Regions from separate parts of the Pseudoalteromonas sp. 4NS20-0020 genome, predicted to be linked through region 2. Evidence: predicted binding sites of a transcription regulator. Region 2 holds the regulator's gene; each other region holds the start of a gene.
What was found. The regulator sigma-54, encoded in region 2, starts transcription at its own class of promoters, with help from an activator protein. The targets are predictions, from matches to a motif close to GTTGGCACGNNNNTNGNNT.

Region 1: the regulator sigma-54 is predicted to act here: its motif matches at 6,019-6,037, upstream of AC27JL_RS11110 (DUF2726 domain-containing protein).
Region 3: the regulator sigma-54 is predicted to act here: its motif matches at 5,283-5,301, upstream of AC27JL_RS17020 (ferritin-like domain-containing protein).

What each region holds. Positions count from the first base shown of each region.
Region 1 covers NZ_BAAJMI010000004.1:117,361-125,002, reverse strand. The annotation lists gene AC27JL_RS11140 (aldo/keto reductase) at 1-378, shown strand, start outside; gene AC27JL_RS11135 (hypothetical protein) at 391-567, shown strand; gene AC27JL_RS11130 (peptidoglycan DD-metalloendopeptidase family protein) at 716-2,029, opposite strand; gene tyrS (tyrosine--tRNA ligase) at 2,353-3,552, shown strand; gene AC27JL_RS11120 (cobalamin biosynthesis protein CobD/CbiB) at 3,620-4,564, opposite strand; gene mtnN (5'-methylthioadenosine/S-adenosylhomocysteine nucleosidase) at 4,565-5,272, opposite strand; gene AC27JL_RS11110 (DUF2726 domain-containing protein) at 5,386-5,979, opposite strand; gene folE2 (GTP cyclohydrolase FolE2) at 6,086-7,006, opposite strand; gene arcB (aerobic respiration two-component sensor histidine kinase ArcB) at 7,221-7,642, shown strand, end outside.
Region 2 covers NZ_BAAJMI010000001.1:235,426-243,067, reverse strand. The annotation lists gene AC27JL_RS01065 (ATP-binding cassette domain-containing protein) at 1-161, opposite strand, end outside; gene AC27JL_RS01060 (calcium/sodium antiporter) at 542-1,510, shown strand; gene AC27JL_RS01055 (KpsF/GutQ family sugar-phosphate isomerase) at 1,514-2,485, shown strand; gene kdsC (3-deoxy-manno-octulosonate-8-phosphatase KdsC) at 2,486-3,037, shown strand; gene lptC (LPS export ABC transporter periplasmic protein LptC) at 3,034-3,588, shown strand; gene lptA (lipopolysaccharide transport periplasmic protein LptA) at 3,578-4,114, shown strand; gene lptB (LPS export ABC transporter ATP-binding protein) at 4,111-4,836, shown strand; gene AC27JL_RS01030 (RNA polymerase factor sigma-54) at 4,906-6,405, shown strand; gene hpf (ribosome hibernation promoting factor) at 6,432-6,719, shown strand; gene ptsN (PTS IIA-like nitrogen regulatory protein PtsN) at 6,724-7,176, shown strand; gene rapZ (RNase adapter RapZ) at 7,196-7,642, shown strand, end outside.
Region 3 covers NZ_BAAJMI010000007.1:92,457-100,098, forward strand. The annotation lists gene AC27JL_RS17005 (FecR family protein) at 1-1,017, shown strand, start outside; gene AC27JL_RS17010 (TonB-dependent receptor plug domain-containing protein) at 1,027-4,062, shown strand; gene AC27JL_RS17015 (ExbD/TolR family protein) at 4,151-4,546, opposite strand; gene AC27JL_RS17020 (ferritin-like domain-containing protein) at 4,798-5,241, opposite strand; gene AC27JL_RS17025 (LysR family transcriptional regulator) at 5,417-6,355, opposite strand; gene aceK (bifunctional isocitrate dehydrogenase kinase/phosphatase) at 6,372-7,642, opposite strand, start outside.

The sequences.
Region 1 (7,642 bases), on a different contig from region 2:
TTGTATGTTGGTAATAGCGACGGTAAAGACATTAACTTTACGCCTGGTAATATTGAATATTGCCGCAGCTTTGACATTCAAATACAAAGTTGGGGGAGCTTGTGCCAAGGTTTGTATACCGGCGGTGATTTATCAAATGCGTCGCAAGCCGATATCAACACAAGTATTTTAGTAAATAAACTTGCTGCAATTTATGGTACCTCTGCAGAGGCTATTGTACTTGCATGGCTATTGCGCCACCCAGCGTCGATTCAACCCATTATTGGCACTACTAATGCTAAGCGTATTAAGGCATCGTGTGAGGCTATAAATGTTCATTTAAGCCGAGAGCATTGGTATGCCTTATACGAAAGCGCTAAAGGCTGCGAAGTACCATAAAAAGGGTTTTCAATGAATGTAATTATTATTTTAGTTTGTTTATTTGTAGCATTGGCATTACTGATCCCATTACTTGAAAAGTATCAAAGCAAAATGGGGCTGGAAGGGGCAACAAAATACAGCAAATATATTTGGCCATTAGTGATGGGGTCTTTAGTTATCCAGCTTATTTATGTGTTAATGAATTAGGCGTGTATCGCTATTGTAGGAAAATTAAGATTAGTAGCCTTTAATATAGAGCACCCTGTGTGAGCTAACTATTGTTAATAAATAAAAAGCACAAAAAAGCCCTTGTAGGTTAAACCTGCAAGGGCTTTTTAATACAGTGATAGCCTGATTACTTAAGTGCCAGTTGTAACTCGCGGTTACGCTCTAACTGAGCAATAAAGTTATCAGCAATAGGTTTAAACTTAGCAAGCTCAGAGCGTGGTAAAGGCTCTGATTTTGGTAATTTAACCGTTTTAGGGTTACGGTGAACACCGTTAACTAAAAACTCATAATGTAGATGCGCGCCAGTTACACGACCTGTAGCACCTACAGTACCAATTTTATCACCTTGTTTAACCTTTTGACCTGTTCTAACAAGCTTTTTATTAAGGTGTAAATACTTAGTGACATACTGTGTGCCATGGCTAATAAATACATAGTTGCCGTTGTACTTGCTGTAACCTGCCTTAACAACCTTACCATTACCCGATGCAACAACAGGCGTACCAGTTCGTGCAGCGTAATCAATACCACGGTGTGCTTTTACTTGCCCAGTAACTGGGTGTAAGCGACGTGGATTAAAACTCGAGCTAATATACTTAAAATTAACGGGGGCACGTAAAAATGCTTTTTTCATACTGCGGCCTTCTGGGGTGTAGAAGTTTCCATCAGTATGTCTAATTGCTGTAAAGCGCTGTCCTTGGTTAATAAACTCAGCCGCTATAATTTTACCAGTACCTATAAATTCGCCTTCAACATAGTGAGACTCGTAAATTAAGCCAAATTGATCGTTTTTACGAATGTCGTTAGCAAAATCCACATCCCAGCCAAAAATGTCAGCAAAGTTCATAATTTGGCGTTCGCTTAAACCCGCTGCAATTGCAGAAGTCCAAAAGTTGCTAGAAATTTCGCCGCCAGCTGTTTTGGTCAGGGTTTCTATTTCTTTACTATCTATCGCTGTATTGTAGTTACCTTCGTCGTCTAAGGTTACATACAGCGTATCTGTTTTAGAAATAACGTAACGCAATTGTTCAAGTGCGCCGTCTTTACCTGTTGCAAAGCTCAGTACTTCGCCTGGGTGAATTTTAGTTAGCTTGCGGGTTTCTGCGTTTGTGTTGATTAGTTTATGAAGCGTTTGCGCTGAAAAGCCCGCGCGTTTAAATATAATTGCTAAGTTGTCACCCGTTTTTACTTTGTGGTCGACTAAATCATACTCTGGAAGCTTTTCTGCTGCTTGCTCTGAGTTTAACTCGGTAAGTTTTTCGTTGTCATCGACTTTAACTTGAAGCTCGTAGCGTTTGCCAATCTCTAATGCATTTGCATTGTTGTCTTTGGACGCTGTTGCTTTCTCAGATGGAAGAAACGTTAAAGCGGCAATAGCAGAAACCAAACATAAGATAAGCAATTTGTGTTTTTTGGGGAGGGTATTAACCACGTGAACCATAACGTGCCTTTTTCTGCTGTCAAGATAATAAATACATAATATTGCAGGATATACCTAATATTGTGCGAATACCAGTGCTTTGTAGATTTTAAATCGCGCTGAATTACGCTAAAATCGGGCTTTATATGCCTTTTTAGCGCTTAATTTATCTCAGACTGTGCGCATTTTATTTAGTTGCATTAATCACTTAAAAAGTTGTTTTAATTAGGTAGAAATTTGTTATGTTAGTTGCACATATAAGTTTGATTTAGCCCTTGTTAAACTAAGGTTATACAAAACAACTAGTAGCCCTCTTTGTTGGCAGAATTTTGGAGTAATAGACTGTGGATTTACAAACCGCTCTTGCAGAGATAAAACGCGGTGCAGAAGAAATATTAATTGAAGACGAGTTAGTTGAAAAACTAAAGTCGGGCAAAAAGTTAAAAATCAAAGCGGGTTTCGATCCAACAGCGCCAGATTTACACTTAGGGCACACAGTACTAATTAATAAAATGAAAACTTTTCAAGACTTAGGTCATGAAGTTATTTTCTTAATTGGTGATTTTACAGGAATGATAGGTGATCCAACCGGTAAAAATGTGACGCGTAAACCGCTTACCCGCGAAGATGTTCTTGCCAATGCTGAAACGTATAAAGAACAAGTTTTCAAAATTCTAGATCCGGCAAAAACAACCGTTGCTTTTAATTCAACGTGGATGGAAAAGCTGGGTGCTGCAGGCATGATTAAATTAGCTGCAAACCAAACAGTTGCGCGTATGCTTGAACGTGATGACTTTAAAAAGCGTTACAATGGCGGGCAGCCAATTGCAATACATGAATTTTTATACCCGTTAGTGCAAGGTTGGGATTCGGTTGCATTAGAATCTGACGTAGAACTGGGTGGTACCGATCAGCGCTTTAATTTACTAATGGGTCGTGAGCTTCAAAAAGTTGAGGGCCAAAAGCCACAAACTGTTTTAATGATGCCATTACTTGAAGGTACTGACGGCGTTCAAAAAATGTCTAAATCTTTAGGTAACTATATTGGTATTACTGATGCACCAAATGACATGTTTGGTAAAGTTATGTCGATTAGTGATGTATTAATGTGGCGCTACTACGATTTACTAAGTGGTCTTTCGATTGAGCAAATAGCAGCACAAAAAGAACGTGTAGAGCAGGGGACTAACCCGCGCGATATCAAAATTGAACTTGCTAAAGAGCTAATTGCACGTTTTCATAGTGAAGAAGATGCACAAGCTGCGCACAACGATTTTATTCAACGCTTTCAGAAAAAAGCGCTGCCAGATGAAATTCCTGAGCTGACAGTAACCATTGCAGAAGACACTATTTTAATCGCTAACTTATTAAAAGAAGCTAATTTAGTTGCAAGCACATCAGAAGCGATGCGCATGATAAAACAAGGTGCAGTTAAACTGAACGGTGAAGAAAAAATCACTGATACCAAACTAGAAATAGCAAAAGGCACAACCGCTATTTATCAAGTAGGTAAACGTAAGTTTGCAAACATTACCGTAGCTTAAGTGTGTGGGTAATAAAAAAAACCAGCTTAGGCTGGTTTTTTTATACTCAATTTTTACTAAGTAAAGCTCAAATGCTTTTTAGAATTTCAATACACACAATAACGAGTACCCAAAAGGCGCGCGCCTGATTAAGCCGATTTAAAACCGCTGGTACATCGTCAGCGTTAGGTAACCTATCAGTACCAACCCGCATTTTGTTATGCCGCTTATTAAAGTACATAGCGGGTCCACCTAGTTGCACGCCAAGTGATGCAGAGCATGCACTGAGTAACCAGCCTGTATTTGTTTGATAGAAGTGTTGGCCATAGTGTTTTATGTAGTGAACACTTTGCTTTGTGGCCTTACTCGCAGCAATTGTGAGTGTAAGTAAACGCACCGGGATATACTCAATAACAAATAAAACAAGCTTTAATGGTTTTAAAAATTCGCTGTTTGGTGAAATATCACCACGCCATGCTTGCTGCATCAAGGTAAGTAGTCGGTAACCAAGTGCTGCAACTGGCCCTAAAAGTAAAAAAACAAATATAACCACAAAGTAATAACGAGCAGTACGAAGTATTAAGCTTTCAATGAGGGCTTTAATAATTCCTGTGGTTGAAAGCTTGCTGACTTCACGAGCAAGCAGTGGTTTTAATAGCTCGCGTGCGGCTGACTTTTGGTTTTGTTTAGTGAGCTTTGCAATACGAAGGGCTTTTTTATTGAGGCTTTGGCTTTCAAGGCAAAGATATAAAATAAGGCCTGCAAGTAGCTCTGGGTAAAATGCAAATTCAAGTAGCAATGTAACAATTAGTAAAACAACACTGAGCACCAGTACGCTTGCAAGTATGGCTGCTAAATAGTGGTATCTGTTTGTATTTTGTTTATTATAAATACGTTTGCCTATGGCGCTAAATACAGCCACTAAAACGGTATTCGGATGGTACCAACTAACGAGTGGTAAAAAGCGCTCAGCAAGGAGCGCTATTATAAATACAATAAAGTCCAAATGGTTTTGAACAATATTGCTAAGCATTTACAGTGTTACAGCTGTTAGCTTTTCAAGCAGAGCAACAACCATTTTAGATGAGTTGATTGATGCTGTTTCTAAGTATTCTTCAAACGACTGTGGCGATTCTTTGCCAGCAATATCAGACATTGAACGAATAACAACGAAAGGAGTTTCAAGCGTATGACAGGTTTGCGCAATAGACGCACCTTCCATTTCTACAGCAAGCATTGAAGGAAAGTCGCTGCGGGCTTTATCAATACGAACAGGGTCACACATAAAGGTATCGCCAGTACAAATAAGGCCCACTAACGTTTTAACTTCGCTAATTTGTGCAATAGTTTGCTCGGCTGCTTCAACTAATTTAGGGTGTGCAGCAAAACCTGCAGGCATTTGTGGTACTTGGCCAATTTCGTAACCAAATGCAGTTACGTCAACATCGTGGTGACGAACTTCTGACGATATGACGACATCGCCAACACTTAATGATGGATCAAAACCGCCAGCAGAGCCGGTGTTAATTACGCAATCAGGCTTAAAATTATCAATAAGTAATGTAGTTGCAATGCTTGATGCTACTTTACCAATACCTGATTGAACAAGAGTTACTGTGCAGCCCGCTAATTCACCAGTGTAAAATGTAAAACCTGCTTTAGTTAAAATAGCTGGGTTTTGCATTGCTTCACGCAAAATTTTAACTTCTGGCTCCATTGCGCCAATAATACCAACATTCATAGTGTTTGATTCCTGAGTTTGAATAGCTTGATTATACGTGAAGTTAGCAATAAAAAACAAAAAAGCGAGACATTTAAAATGCTCGCTTTAATGCAAATTTAGTCACCTGATAATTATATTTCGGCTAATGCTGTTGAATGGGCTTTAGCTTGTGAGGGAGATAAAACAGCAGGTTTGTGAACTCGGTTACGTAATGGGCGCTGTGCTGTTGGTGCTGGTTTACCCAGTTTGAACATAATGGCATCGCGTACTTCTGATGGGCGATAGCCCGCTTTTACCTTCATGCGAATGTGTGGAATGCCTGCAGCTTCTAAGGCGCCATTTACAAACCAGTCGCGCTGGGCTTTGTGGCCATCTTTATTTGCGTTATTTACTAAATCAACAGCTGCTACGATGGTCATTTTTTCTTTGTCGATTAACACAAAATCAAGCTGCTTATTTTTGGCTTTAGCAATAGCGGCACGTTTTGATTTAGGTGATAAACCTTCTTTACAGTCGATCACATCAATAAGCTTAACTCGACTCACTATTTTATATTGATCGCCAATAGCGCGTTCTAACAGGTTTAAAAAGGCGCTTTCTACTTGCGTAAATACACTTTGTTTACGTTTAAAAGGATAAGGATTACCGCCGTCGTCACTAAATTTTGACGCGGCAATTGATGCACCTACCACTAATACTAAAATCGACAATAAAGCGAATTCCATACGGTAACTCCATAACAACAAATTGACACTGCTTTGTTAAAGCAAGTACCGTGCCCAAATATTGTATGTGATTTACCGAATGGTGATTTAAGTTAACGCAGGTGTTTTATGCCTTATACCCGCCATTAATACCTTTAACAGCAACAGCCACAGCGTCGTGGGCGTGAAGCGATTCGTAATGGTTTATTTGTAGCCAGTAATCTGCGTAACCGTCTGTTTCTAATATTGCTTTAATTTTACGCGCGGCATCTTCGCAGAACATTAAATTTTGCCCATTTAAACGGGCAAATTCTTGTTCATCTTCACGCTTTACTGCCGCTTGCACTGGCGTTTTAAGCTCGCCTTCAAGGGTGTTTATTAAGTTAACTACATCAAACTCATTAATGTTGCTATTGAGTTTAACTTTTACGTTAGCAATTGAGCGCTGCGAGTGAGGAGTTGCCACAATGCCTTGTGTTGTGCCAAGCCACTCAAGTACCTCTTTTTGGTTGAGCGTGTCTTGGTTAAATTTTTCGCTAAATGCATTTTGTATTAGCTGGCGTGCAAGAGCCGCCGAGCAAGGGCAAGTTGATGAATAGGTAACATCAACGGTTAGCTCGTAACTAATGATATTATTTTCAATTGTACTTGTAAGTGTGATTGGATAGCTTTTCCAGCCAGCTTTGCCACTCAATAGAGACTTACGGCGAAGTGGTAGCTCAAATTTAAACTCAATCTGTGCCTTATTACTCAACCCTTCATGGCTAGATATAAACGTATTTAGTGCTTGGCTAATTGTTTGAGGATTTACTTGTTGCTCTGTTGAGAGTAAATCAAGCGCTAAAAATAAGCGCGACATATGAATGCCTTTGGCGTCTTCTTTGTGCAAGTTAACAAATGCGCGGGCTTTGGCATTAACAGTAACAGGGCTTAAATCACGCGATTCAAAAATAAATGGCAGTTCAATTTCACCCATGCCAACCCAGTCTAATTTACCTGTTTGTAATGCAGGAGCGGTGTCAGCTATATCGGGCATATTGGTTTGCATGCTATGTTACTCGTTATTGGCAATGATAAGGCGCGTTATTTTACACGAAATAATCAATGGCTGAAACGAGGACTTTACTGCCCGCTAAAATTGCGTATGAATATTTTCTGTTTTTGTCGCACAACATGAAAATAGCGAATAGAAAAATGCTAAAATCTGTAAATAGCATTGCCTTTCTTATATTTAAGCAAACAGCAAAGAGATAAAACTACGTATGACCGATTATTCTTTGAGCCCTTGGGTTCGGGTGCTTTCAAGTTCAATAGCGCGATTTGGTGAATTAAAAACAGCTGCCATTTGTTACGCTTTATTTTTAGCAGCGTCTCTTATTTTATCGAGCATGTTTTACTACGTAGCTATAGGCGAATTGTTTCTTGTAGATATTTTGGCCGTGGTATTTTTTTCAGCTGTTGTGTCACCTTTAATTATAAGCGTACTTATTAATTCAATTCGTCAGTTAGATGCTTCCTACGCCTACTTAGATAGCGCAACTAAGCAAGAAAAACTATTAAACCAAACACTTAAAGATAATATTAGTCGGCTTAATATTGAAATAGATGAACGTAAAATGGCTTTTCATGCTAAGCATCGCGCCATTGAAGAACTGCGTAGAGAAATTGCCGAGCGTAAAAAAAC
Region 2 (7,642 bases):
AAACGCAACATCGTGGTTTTACCAATACCGCTTGGCCCCATAATCGCAGTGATTTTGCCTTTAGGCACACTAAAGCTCATATTTTTATATATGACCCTATCGCCCCTGGAAAAGCTAACATCCTTGACTTCTACTATTGATTGCGACAAGTCGCTCTCCATAAAAATGTTCACTAGTGCCCCTATTTTAAATCTTTTTGATCCAATATGGAAAAAACAATTCGTAAGATTTTGTAATGTACGTTTAAAACACACATTAAGACTCACTCATCTTCACTTAACCAACACTTAAACTAGGGCTGTTACCTATTAAGGTTAAATTTTCAGCAACCTATTTAGAATTTTGGCAAGTCAGTACCTGGTGGTGTAGTTATTCCCCATACATCAGTAAAACTTTAGTACTGAAAGCCTAACAGGCTCGACTAATTAATTTAGTAAAATGAATAAGCCTACGTAGTTGACCTTACTCTTTTATTTATACTTTCATCGTGGCATTTGTTACTATTCGCGCCATTCCTATTTTGAATAACTGGCTTAATACAATGGTTACCTCGTTTGTTATTTTGATTCTTGGTTTTGCAGCCCTAGTTTGGAGTGCTGACAGGTTTGTTTATGGTGCGGCCGCACTGGCTAAAAACTTTGGCGTACCAACCTTAATTGTTGGTTTGACTGTTGTTGCCATGGGCTCATCAGCACCTGAAATGATGGTGTCAGCCTCTGCCGCATTGGCTGGAAAAACAGACACAGCGGTAGGTAACGCAATTGGCTCAAATATCACAAATATTCTACTGGTATTAGGTATTACCGCTTTATTTAGGCCTCTTAGCGTTTCTTCAAGTACATTAAAACGTGAAATCCCGTTAGTGCTTATTGTATCTCTAGCTACTTGGTATATTTTTTCAGATAACTACTTTTCGCTTGCTGAAGGCGTTGCCTTATTAATTGGTTTTGTCGTCTTTATTGGCGGGCTGATTATTGTTTCGCTACGTGCTAAAAATCAAACAGACCCATTTGTATCAGAAGCATGTGATGAAGTACCCAATGACGTACCAACAAAAAAAGCAGTAATTTGGTTAGTTATTGGTATGGTATTACTTCCTGTCAGTGCACATTTTTTAATAGATTCAGCGGTTGATATCGCAAAATATTTTGGCCTAAGTGATTTAGTGATTGGCTTAACAATTATTGCAATAGGTACAAGTTTGCCCGAGCTTGCAGCTTCAATTGCAGGGGTTCTTAAAAATGAAGATGACTTAGCACTGGGTAATATTGTTGGCTCTAATATTTTTAATATTCTTGCCGTGCTGCCTTTCGCAGGCATTATTAACCCTTCTGTTATTGACCCGTCTGTTGCTAACCGCGACATACTTATTATGATTGGTGCCACGGTTGCGCTTATTATCATGTCATTGAACTTTAGAGGTGCTCAGCGCATCAATAGAGTAGAGGGCGGCTTATTATTAATCGCTTTTTTAGGCTACCAAGGGTATATTTTCAGTCAAGTAGGGTAAGTAATGGCAACGCTAAATTTTATTGAACAAGGCCTACGTGTATTAGACATAGAGCGCCAAGCATTGAGTGATATTGCACAATATGTGGATGAAAATTTTCATCAAGCATGTCAGTTAATATACGACTGCCAAGGGCGAACTATTGTTATAGGCATGGGAAAATCGGGTCATATTGGTAATAAAATAGCGGCTACATTAGCAAGTACTGGCAGCCCTGCATTTTTTGTACACCCAGGTGAGGCAAGCCATGGCGACTTAGGTATGATCACTAAAAATGATGTGGTTATGCTCATTTCTAATTCTGGTGAAACAAGCGAAGTCCTCAATATAATTCCTGTTTTGAAGCGCCTTGGCGCAAAAATGATAGCCATGACAGGTAACGCAAGCTCAACAATGGCAACGCTTGCAAACGTTCATATTTGCATAAAAGTTCAAAAAGAAGCCTGTTCGTTAGGCTTAGCCCCTACAGCAAGCACAACAGCAACACTTGCAATGGGCGATGCCATGGCGGTTGCACTGTTAGAAGCCCGCGGTTTTACAGCTGATGACTTTGCGCTATCTCACCCCGGCGGCAGTTTAGGTAAACGTTTACTGCTGACCCTAAAAGATGTCATGCATAGCGGTAAAAACACACCTATTATTAACGTTACGCAAACTATAAAAGATGCACTGATAGAAATGTCGGCAAAAGGCTTAGGCATGACAGCCATAGTTGATTCTCAGCAACAACTTGTAGGGCTCTTTACCGACGGTGATTTACGTCGTATTTTAGAACAACGAATTGATATACATACAACACAAATAGATGTTGTAATGACCAAGTCCTGCACAACGGCAACGCAAGATATTTTGGCCGCTGAAGCACTTAATATTATGGAGCAAAAGCGTATTAATGGTTTAATTATCGTTAATGAGCAAAACCACCCTATTGGTGCATTAAATATGCAAGACTTATTAAAAGCAGGAGTATTATAAATGCAATTTGAAGAGCTCTATCAACCATTGAGTGAAGACGCAAAAGCACGTGCAAAAAAAGTAAAGCTACTTATTTGTGATATTGATGGTGTGTTTTCTGATGGTCGCATTTATTTGGGTAACCAAGGCGAAGAGCTCAAAGCATTTAATACAAAAGATGGCTTTGGCATTAAAGCGCTAATTAATAGCGGCTTTGAAGTTGCGGTAATTACAGGACGCCACTCAAAAATAGTACAACAGCGTATGACAAGCCTAACAGTACAACATATATATCAAGGCCAAGAAAATAAGCTACTCGCTTATGAAGAACTAAAAACAAAGCTCAATTTAAATGATGAGCAAATTGCCTACATTGGCGATGATGGCCCAGACATGCCAGTAATGGAGTTAGTAGGGTTTGCTGTTGCAGTAAATGACGCCCATCCGCTAATAAAACGTTTAGCGCATTATACAACACAAATGCTAGGTGGCTTTGGTGCAGTGAGAGAACTTACCGACCTACTAATGCTTGAAAATAACAAACCTTTGACCACAAAAGGGACTAGTTCATGAATGCAGCGCGCATAATATTAAGCGTTTTATTCATCAGCTGTATGGTTTGGCTTTGGTACCCTTATTTCACACAAGTAAATTTACCACAACAAACCGAAGCAGACATAATTGCAAAGCCCGATTACACAGCCATAGAGCTAAAACAAACAGCGTATGACGAAAATGGGAAAATCAGCCATAAAGTAACGGCAGCGCGAATGGAGCTATATCAAGAATTAGGGTTTACCTTTTTTGATAAACCTATTTTTACGCTATACAACGACAAACAAACATGGCGAATTAACGCTAATGAAGCAACATTATACGAAGGCAGACAACTAATATTAGAAGGTAACGTTGTTGCTAGTAATTTAACTGATAACGCAATGATAGATAAAATTAATGCTGATAACATTCAGGTAGATATAAAATTACTAACGATGCAATCAGAGCAGCCTGTCATTGTTACAGGGCCCAATTTAAAAATCACCGGTAAAGGCTTAGAAGCCGATTTAAAAACCGAAGTGATAAAATTAATTAACCATACGCGAACTATTTATTATGACCAATAAACTATCAACACTCTTTATTATTCCAACATTTTTACTTGCATTAGGTACTAATGCCGCTGAAACAACAGCGCCAATTTCTGCAAATCAAATTTCGATTAGTGCGGATAAACAAGAGGGTCAACTAAAAGAAAACGTAGGTATCTTCGAAAAAAATGTTGAAATTATTCATGGCGACAGAAAAATTACCGCAGACCGCCTTGAGGTTCACAAGCGCGATGAGCTAGGCGACAACAAGCAATTGTTAATTGCCACAGGTACGCCTGCATATTTTGAAGAAAAACAAGCCGACGGCACAATAATGAGCGCCAGCGCTAATGAAGTTAGGTACGATGTTTCAACGCGTTTTTTAACATTAATTGGAGATGCAGAGATATCTCAAGCTGGGCAAAAAATGAATGCTAAAAGCATTACCTACGATATAGAACAGCAGCTTATTAGCGCCGAAAAAGATGAAAGCTCAACTGACCGTGTACACACTATCTTAGTGCCTGTGGAGCCTAAAAAAAATGACAAAGGCCAACCATGAGCACATTAAAAGCAGAGCTACTAGCCAAAAGCTACAAAGGCCGTGAAGTTGTAAAAAATGTGGGCTTAGAAGTTAAAGCTGGCAGTATTGTAGGCTTGCTTGGGCCAAACGGCGCAGGTAAAACAACAACCTTTTACATGATTGTAGGCTTAGTCCCTAGCGACAAAGGCAAAATATCTATCGATGATAACGATATTACGCTTTTACCTATGCACAGTCGTGCTAGATTAGGCATTGGCTACTTACCACAAGAGTCGTCTATATTTAGAAAATTAACAGTGTATCAAAACTTAATGGCTATTTTAGAAACTCGAAAGGAGCTCACTAAACAAGCCAGAGAAGATACATTGAATAATCTATTAGATGAATTTAGCATTCAACACATTCGCGACAGCAAAGGCATGGCATTATCGGGCGGAGAACGTCGCCGAGTGGAGATTGCACGTGCTTTAGCCGCAGATCCAAAGTTTATTTTGTTAGACGAACCATTTGCCGGTGTTGACCCTATCTCAGTATTAGATATTAAAAAAATTATTGAACACCTGAAAAACCGTGGGATTGGCGTATTAATAACAGACCACAATGTAAGAGAAACCCTTGATGTTTGCGAAAAAGCCTACATTGTTTCTCATGGGGAACTGATTGCTTCTGGTACCCCTGAACACGTATTAAATGATAAAACTGTACGCGATGTATATTTAGGCGAGCAATTTAGGCTGTAACATTTACGCCTTATTTATAAGCATCTGCTAGTATTAACTATAACAACTTAAAAGGATTGTTAGAGATACATGAGGCAATCACTACAGCTGCGCATGGGCCAGCAACTTACAATGACACCTCAGTTGCAACAAGCTATTCGCTTGCTGCAATTAAGCACATTGGATCTTCAGCAAGAAATACAAGAAGCGCTCGACAGCAACCCATTACTTGAGGTTGAGGAGCAAGACTATGCCGATGATCTTGCGGGCAAAAATGAGCAAAAAGCAGATAACGATGAAGTTACAGTAACCGTATCTGCCGATGAAGCCCCTAGCGAGTATGAACAAGACAGTGGTGAAGCGCTTGCTAAAGATACCGTAAGTGACGACATGGCAATGGATGTTAGCTGGGATGAGTATATGAGTGCAGCCCCTGCATCATCTTCAGGCCCAATGCCTGAAGATGAGTCTATATATCAGGGCGCATCAACTGAAACGCTTCACGAATACTTAATGTGGCAATTACAATTAACGCCATTTAGCCCTACAGATGAAGCCATCGCTATTGCTATTGTAGAAGCGGTGGATGATTCAGGCATACTGACACTCAGCTGCGAAGAGATTTTAGAGAGCTTTAATCAAGATAACGACGATGACGTTGAGGTTGAACTTGACGAAATAGAAGCGGTTTTAAAGCGCATTCAGCTATTTGACCCAGTGGGTATTGCGGCACGTAGCTTACAAGAGTGCTTGTGTATTCAGTTAAATCAATTTGATAAAGGCACGCCTTTTATTGATGAAACAAAAATGATTTTAACAGAGCACATTGATTTGTTAGCTGCTCGTGACTACCGTACATTAATGAAAAAAACGAAGCTCAAAGAAGATGAGCTTAAAGAAGTAATGACACTTATTCATACTCTCAACCCTAAGCCTGCAGACACAATAGTACGAGAAGAGTCTGAGTATGTAATACCTGATGTGTCAGTTAAAAAAATTAAAGGCCGCTGGATTGTAGAGTTAAACCCAGACAGCATGCCAAAAATTCGTGTAAACAGCCAATATGCAGCGATGTCGCGTACAGTTAAATCAAGCGGCGACAGTCAATTTATTCGCTCACATTTACAAGAAGCTAAATGGTTTATAAAAAGCTTAGAAAGTAGAAATGATACACTTTTAAAAGTAACTAACTGTATTGTTAAACAACAACAGGGCTTTTTTGAACACGGGCCAGAAGCCATGAAACCGATGGTTTTAAATGATGTTGCCGAAATGGTAGAAATGCACGAATCAACAATTTCGCGCGTAACTACGCAAAAGTATATGCACACACCGCGTGGAATATTTGAGCTTAAATACTTTTTCTCAAGCCACGTAAGTACCGAAAATGGTGGAGAATGTTCATCTACGGCAATACGTGCACTTATTAAAAAATTAATCGCAGCAGAAAACTCAGCAAAACCATTGAGTGATAGCAAAATTGCGGATATATTGGCTGAGCAAGGAATTAAAGTAGCGAGACGTACAATCGCAAAATATCGCGAATCTCTGGCTATTCCACCGTCAAATCAGCGAAAGAGCCTGATTTAAGACGCTAAACAAAGAGGGTAATGCTTATGCAACTAAATTTAACTGGTCGTCATGTAGAACTAACTGATTCATTAAGAGACTATATAAATACCAAATTTGCGAAGCTAGAAAGGCACTCTGATCATATTAATAATGTTCATGTCATTCTTGATATAGAAAAATTAAATCAAAAAGCAGAAGCAACTATTCATGTAAGTGGTGCTGAATTATTCGCATCCACTGAACATCAAGATATGTATGCAGCTATTGATTCATTGATTGACAAGCTTGACCGTCAAGTAATTAAACACAAAGAGAAGCTTGCTCGACACTAATATGATGAAATTAAGTTCACTTATATGCCAGGACTGCAGTAAAGCTGCGGTCCTTTTTAATAGTAAAAAAAGAATTTTAGAGTTTATTAGCGAGCTGGCTCACGATAAATTACCGTATTTATCTCAACAGGATATTTTGGGCGCTTTATTAACCCGCGAAAAGCTAGGCAGCACAGGGATAGGAAGAGGCATTGCTATTCCACATGGCCGAATGAGCGGCGCACAAGAACCTTTAGCATTGGTGTTAGTAAGTGAAACACCGATTAATTTTGATGCTATAGACAACCGCCCTGTTGATATTTTTGTTGCACTCATCGTACCTGAAGGCGATAACCAACAGCATTTAAAGACGCTAGCAACGATAGCTGATAAACTAAAAAATAAAGAATTTTGTAAGCAGCTTCGCTGTGCTAAATCGGATGCTGAGTTGTATCAAATTATTGTTGACCAATCGTAACAAATTTAAAGGGTGATTAATGGAGTTGATTATCATAAGTGGCCGTTCTGGTTCTGGTAAGTCGGTTGCTTTACGCGTTGTTGAAGATCTAGGTTATTATTGCGTAGATAACATTCCAGTAAATTTATTACCTTCTTTAATTAGAAGCGTTTCTGATAACTACGATAAAATTGCCGTTAGTATAGATGTGCGAAATTTACCAAAAGAGCAAGATGAATTTAATCACATCATCGAATACTTACCGGGTTTTACAAAACCAACGCTGTTCTACTTAGACAGTGAAGATCAAACCCTTATTAAGCGCTTTTCTGAAACCAGACGCTTACACCCTTTATCAATAGATTCACTTCCGCTTGATTTAGCCATAAAAAAAGAAAAAGAACTTCTCGATGTGCTAATTACGCGCGCCGATTACATGATCGATACCAGTGAGCTAAGCGTTCATCAACTTGCTGAATCAATTCGC
Region 3 (7,642 bases), on a different contig from region 2:
ATCAGCGCCATTGACCGCGGCTTATCAAAAGATGAAAAAGAGCAGTTTACATTGTGGATGATGCAGAGCAACGCCCACCAAGATGCGCTTTACGAGCTAGCCCACTTATGGGATGAAATATCTGTTTTAAACGAGCTCAGTAATTTATTCCCTCATCGTAATAGTAAGCAACCCAAAAAAAGATGGCTGGTTTCAACGTCTATTGCAGCCAGTTTATTTGCAGCACTTATGGTGTGTAGTTACCTATTAATCAACTTAGAAAATGGTTACAGCCAACAATTAGCAAAAGTTAATTACACTAAAATTTATAAAACTAAAGTTGGCGAGCAAGCAACTTACGCATTACCCGACGGCACTATTGTGCAGTTAAATACCAATAGTTTATTAGAAGTTGCCTACAGCAAAGGCCGCAGACAGTTATTGCTCAACAGAGGAGAAGGGCGTTTTAACGTTGCTAAAGATGCATCTCGTCCATTTAGTGTAATGGCTGGCAATAAGAGTTTTACAGCATTGGGTACTGTGTTTAATGTTCAGCGTAATACATCTTCAGATTTAGAACTGGTGGTAACCGAAGGTAAAGTAATGATCACCGACCCGAGTGTGGCGGTTGATGCCAGTGACTTTAAAGCTTACCAGTCAGCTGACAAAAACGCAGATAAAATTCGCCAAATTAATGCCAATATAGTTACATCTGGCGAAAAAGCCGTTATAGAAAAAAGCATCACCAAACCAATTACCCAGCTCTCTATTGATGATGTTGAACGTGACTTAGCATGGCAAAATGGCATGCTTGTTTTTAATGGTGAGCCGCTTAGCGATGCCTTAAACGAAGTGAGCCGTTATACTTCTACACGTTTTAAATTATCGTCTGAAGAACTTGCGTCTATTAAAGTAGCGGGTGTTTTTAAAGCAGGTGATGTGGCTGGGTTGCTAGAAAGTTTACACACTAACTTTTCTATTAATCATGAACGCCAAGGTAAACACACAGTTACGCTTACGCAAAATACAAAATCATAAGAAGCAGCTATGCAAATCAGACATATGTTAGATAAAGTTGCATCTTTAAATCCTGCACGTAAAAAAAAGATTAAAAAAAAGAAACAAAACCATAGAGGATTTTTGTTTGCCAGCTGTTTATATACAGTGCGCAGTAACCAATTGCATTTATTGAGTGGTTTATGTGTGTTTGCACCAGCTATGTTTAGCCTAAGCGTGCAAGCCGCAAGTCAAACTACCGGGCAAATGGTGCAATTTGATATAAAAGCGCAGCGAGCAGACAAAGCCTTAATTGAATTTGCTAAACAAACCAAGCAAACCGTGGTGTTTTCATACGAGTTAGCTAAAGAGTATGAAGCAAATTCTGTCTATGGATTCTATACCCAACTAGATGCGCTGGAGGCATTATTGGTGGGGACTGAGCTCGATGCGGTTGTTGATCAAAATGGATTACTGAGTATAAAACTCAAACAAATCAACAGGAATGATAACAACATGATGAAGCTTTCAGCAGTCAGTGCAGCAGTATTACCGGCATTACTGGCGGTAAATTCTCAAGGTGTAAATGCAGCAGAAGACGTTGCTCAAGACAAAATCGAAAAAATTGCAATTGTCGGTAGCCGAGTAGCAGGGCGTTCGGTTGAAGATTTACCCGTTCCGGTCGATATTTTAAGTGCTGAAGCACTTGAAAATACAGGACAAACTGAAGTGGGTCGTATGCTACAAGCTATTGCGCCTTCATTTAACTTTTCAAGTTCATCTATTAGCGACGGTACCGATGCATTAAGACCTGCAACATTACGTGGTTTAGGTCCCGATCAAACATTGGTGTTGATCAACGGTAAACGTCGTCATCAAGCTAGTATTATCCATATTAATACATCGGTTGGTCGTGGTACTGCCGGTACCGATATGAATGCTATACCGGCATCTGCTATTAAGCGTATTGAAGTACTTCGCGACGGTGCGGCTGCTCAATATGGGTCTGATGCAATTGCTGGTGTTATCAACATTGTATTAAAAGATGGTAGTGAAGGTGGCAAAGCAGCCATTAACTATGGTGAATACTCTGAAGGTGACGGCGAAACAGTTAACGTTGACTTCAACAAAGGGTTTGCACTGGGTGACAATGGTTACTTAAACACAACGATTAACTACCGTGACCGTGCGCCAACTAATCGTGCAGGTTTGCATGGTTCATGTCAGTTTTACGGCTGTGAAGAACTTAGCGATGGTACTTTGTTAGCCGGCGATCCGCGTGAATTAACAGCTGATCGTAACACATTTAGAATCGGTGACGCTGATTCACAACAGTTTGGCTTAACGGTAAATACTGGCTACGAGTTAGGCGATGGCGAATTATATGGTTTTATTACGTATTCAACACGTGATAACGAATCAGCCGCATTTTTCCGTCATAATGCTAATGCGGGTGGTAACCCAGTATTGCAAGATGGTGACGCAACAATCCCACTTGGTTTTTTACCGAAAATAAACACTACCATTGATGATATTTCTTACAACTTTGGTTACAAAACAGAGTTTGATAACGATTCAAGCCTTGATTTATCGTACACCTACGGTGAAAACAGTATCGACTACACAACAAGCGATACAATTAATGCATCATACGCTAACTTTTTGCGTTACGAACAAGGTTTAAGCGCTACTGATATTCGTACTACTATCCCGCGCGAAGCATACGCATACGGTATGGAACTATCGCTACAAACAATTAATTTAGATTTTACTAAAAACTTTGATGACTACTCACTTGCGATGGGTGCAGAGATGCGTACTGATGAGTATCGCATTTTAGCCGGTAATGAGTACGCATATCGTGACTACGATACAAATAATGGCGTAAGTATTTACAGCGGTTTAAGCGGCGGTGTTGGCAGCGAAAATGCTTCTGGTGGCACGCAAGGCTTTGGTGGTTCGTCACCTGCATCTTCAGTAGATGAGTCACGCGATGTAATTTCGTTTTACTTAGACGCTGAAGCATATGTTATTGAAGACGTTATTTTATCTGGCGCACTTCGTTACGATAACTACAAAGGCTTTGGTGATACGGTTAACTTTAAGTTAGCAGGTAACTGGGCAATTACAGACGATATTTCATTACGTGGCGCATTAAGCTCAGGTTTTAGAGCGCCATCTATGCAACAACTTTACTTTAACAACATTAGTACACAGTTTGTTGTAGGTCCAAATGGCACATTAGTAGCCGAAGAAGTGGGCACGTTTAGAAACGATTCAACACTGGCGCAAAGTTTAGGTATTCCAAAACTTAAAGAAGAAAAGTCTCAAAACCGTAGCTTAGGTATTGTATATAACGTTACAGACAGCATTAACGTAACAGTAGATTACTACTCAATCGATATTGATGACCGAATTGTTATTAGTAACCGTTTAGGTAAAGGGCTGTCTACTAGTTTAGATGCAGCGCTTGTTAGCTCTGGTGCAGGTGCTGGTCAGTTTTTCTTGAACGGCGCAGACACTGAAACCAGCGGTATAGATTTTGTTGCAACATATAACACTGAAGGGTTTGGCGGCACACTTGATTTTACCCTTGCTGCAAACTTTACAGAAACTGAAGTTGTTTCGTTATTCACACCTTCTGGCTCAGGTCTTGAAACTGTGCCGGTAGAAAGTGTGTTTTCAGATCAAGAAATTTCGATTATTGAAGAGTGGCAACCAGAAGATCGTATTAACCTAAGTGCGCTTTACCAAAACGAAGATTGGACCGTTAATCTGTCGCTTAATCGCTTTGGTGAATACACAGTTGAAGACGGTGGTCGTCAAACTTACGGTGCCGAAATATTAACAGACGTAAAAGTTAATTACTTCATTAACGAAAACCTATCTGTGAATGTGGGCGCTAATAATTTGTTTGATGTATACCCAGACAAAAATGAAATTGGCAACTCTCGTACAGGCACAATTGTAGATGCTAACGGCAATACCGTTGTAAGTAGTAACGGTGTGTTTGAATACTCTCGTCGTTCAGCACCTTTTGGCTTTAACGGCGCGTACTACTATGTAGGTGCAGAGTACCGTTTTTAATAAATAACTCTCCCTTTCGTTATTTAACTCAAAGGGCCTCAAGGCCCTTTTTTTGGGTTTATATTTAAGGCTAATTAGCTAACAGGTTTTAGTCAGAAACCAAGCTAATAGCGTAGTTGTCGTACTCTTTAATGCTGTTCATCACAGTCATCAGTGTGTTGTGCTTGCTGTTTTCATCTGCTTTTATAAGCACAGAGCTTATTTTATATTTAGCTGCAAACATGGCTAAGTTGTTCGACACTTGCTCCAAGTCAATTAACCTCCCTGAAAAGTAAACGCCGTTATTTGCATCAATACTGAAAACCGCATTTTTACTTTGTTTTTCAATACTTGGTTTGTCTAATGGGCGATTTAATTCAATAGCGACGGGTTTAACAAATGAGGTAGTAACAATAAAAAATATGAGCAGTATGAACACAATATCAAGCATTGGGGTCATGTCTACGTCGGCATTATTTTGCAGTTTAGCTGTTTTATTTTTCATATTGGACCTTACTATTTTAATTAAAGCTGCGGCGCCACAGCGAGGTTTTTAGGATCCTATTAACAAAACTAGCACAGCTGAAAAATAATACAGTTAAATAAATATTCTAATAACATTAAATATTTGTATAAACTATGTTCTGACATGTTACTCAAACAGGTTAAATGATTTTAAAGCAATAAAAAACCCAGCCTATCGCTGGGTTTGTATGGGGAATAATTTACTGAATAGCTAAAATACATTCAGGTTATTTAGCTTTTTTGCATACGGCTCATTTCAGCATGACAGCTTTGCATTGTAAGAAGTGTTGCTGCAAGCGCGGCTTCACAATCTGCGGGTTGTGGCTTATCCATCGCTTCTTTAATTTCAGCAAGTGTTTTGTCTTCAACTTCTTCCAGCTCGCTTACATACGTGCTGTCGTTGTTTGAGCCAAATGTAGTAAGAAGTGCGGTGTATGCTCTGCGCGCTTCTACAGCAAACGAAGAGCCTTCTTCTCGCTCACCTTGCTCGTTAATAGCATAGGGTTGCAGGCGTTCAACGCTGACTCTGCGTGCGTCAATCATGCGCTGGAATAATGCTCCAATAGCAGGGTCTTTAATATTTTCTTGTGCTTTTTGGTAAAAATCGATACCGCTGTTCATTACTTGAATGATGTCTGAAATATGATTAGCGTCAGTTCCTTGAAGGGTGTTCATAATGACCTCTTTAATGTTATGAATGAAACTTATCATAACTAAAGCAAGGGCCATTCCATTTTAAAAAGGTAACTTAAGTCGCTGATATTTATAGGTATATTTTTATTATTAAAAATAGCTAGGCGAAAAAACAATATTACGCCTAGCAAATCTTACAAATAACCGTGTAATAAGTTTATTTTAGCTCATCAGCCACTTCAGCTACTTTTTGACGAAGCCAAATATGGCTTGCATCCCTGTGTAGCAGTGGGCTCCAGATCATGTCTAACTCAAAAGGAGGAATAGGAAATGGCGGCTCTAAAATTTTAAGGCCGGCATCGTCTAAATAAATATTAGCGGCTTTTGATGGCAAAGTGGCCACTAAATTTTGCTCTTTTGCTAAGTGAATGGCTACATGGTAATTACGTGTAAATGTGGCAATATTTCGGTGTTTCCCAAAGTGAGCAAGTGCTTCATCAACCCAACCTAGCTTTTGCACATCTTTAGGGTCCATACCAACGCCCACACCAAACCCCGTTTTACTCACCCATATATGGCGCGCTTTAAGATAGCTATCAAGGCTGAAGTTTTCAATAATTGGGTTGTCTGCTTTTACAAGGCAGCAAAAGCTGTCTTTCCATATACGTTTGTGGTGAAACGATTGTGGCAAATTTTCAAAGCGGTTGATTGCCATATCTACTTTACCATTTTCAACATCATGAAAGGTCACGTCACTTGGCGTAAGTATATCTAACGTTGTATCTGGGGCTTCTTCGTGCAGTTTGCTCAGTAGTTTTGGTGCAAGTGTGCTTGCTGCATAGTCACTGGCCATTATCCTAAATACACGTTTACTTTGGCTGGCTTCAAACTCTCTATTTGGTGCGAGTGTTTCTTCAAGTGTCATAAGTATGCCACGAATAACTGGCTGTAACTCTATGGCACGTTCTGTTGGTACCATACCATCGCTAGTACGAACTAAAATAGGGTCATTAAAAAGGTTTCGAAGGCGCTTTAGGCCGTTACTCATGGCAGGTTGAGTAATGCTAAGTTGATTTGCTGCGCGTGTAACGTTGCACTCTCGAAGTAGCGTATCGAGGTATACAAGTAAATTTAAATCTATTTTGCTTATATTCATGTGTGTGTCCTTGCGTTTACCAGTGATGGATAAAACGCTGTGCTGTCGGGTACGGGTAAATATGATTTATTAGGCCATTTTTTATATTTTGTTGGGCCTGCTTCCAAAAGTTAACATCAATCAGTTCAGGGTGTGTGCTTATTAAAAACTGTTTGTATGTTGGATTGGGTGTTACAAATGTGCAAAGTTGCTCCGGAAAAACGTCTTGCGGGGCAACAGAGTAAGTTTGTTCATCCATTAAGTAATCATCGTAACTTTTCGCTTTAGGTAAAGCTCTAAAATTCATGTCTGTTAAATATTGTACTTCGTCGTAATCATAAAAAATAATGCGCTTATGTTTACTTACGCCAAAGTTTTTCAATAGCATATCACCAGGAAAAATATTAACCGCTATCATTTCTTTTAAGGCTTGGCCGTATTCCTCTATTGCATCTGCAGCGCTTTCGTCGTCAGCATTTTCTAAAAATAAGTTCAGTGGCGTCATACGGCGCTCAATATACAAATGTTTTATGATCAGCCAGTCACCTTCAATGACCATCGACGAGCCAATTGTTTTGTGCAGTTGCTCAAGTAAATTACTATCAAAGCGCGCCAAAGGAAATACGACGTTTGAATATTCTATTGTATCGGCCATTCTGCCAACTCGGTCATGGCTTTTTACGAGTTGATACCTTTTCAAAACTGTATCGCGGCCAAATGGTTTACTCTCACCAAATTTGTCTTTAATGACTTTAAATACATAACCAAAAGAAGGCAGAGTAAACACCATCATCACCATACCTGGAGTACCTGGTGCAATGGTAAATTCGTCATTCGAATGTGCTAAATGATTTAAAAATTCTCGATAAAACTCGGTTTTTCCCTGCTTATGAAAGCCTATGGCGTTATAGAGTTCTGCCATAGTTTTATTGGGCATAAGTTCATTTAAAAAGCGTACCAGCGCAGAAGGTGCATGGGTTTCAACCATAAAGTAAGCGCGGGCAAAACCAAAAATAACACGCATCTGTGATGACTTAGTGAGTAGGGCATCTAAATATAAGCCTTTATCTTCGTGATGAAGAACAGCAATTATAAACGGCTGAACACCACTTTCAGATACAACCCGTCCCACTATGTAAGCTGCTTTATTGCGATAAAACGCGGTATGTAAAATATCAAAGCGCATTTTCCAGGGTTGATGATGAGTGTCGGGGGCTTGCTTATAAAATGCTTTTACTAGCAGACGAATATCGCGTTCTAAATCAACAAAAGGTGCTTTAAAGTCAAAGTGGTTAATAATGCGTTTAA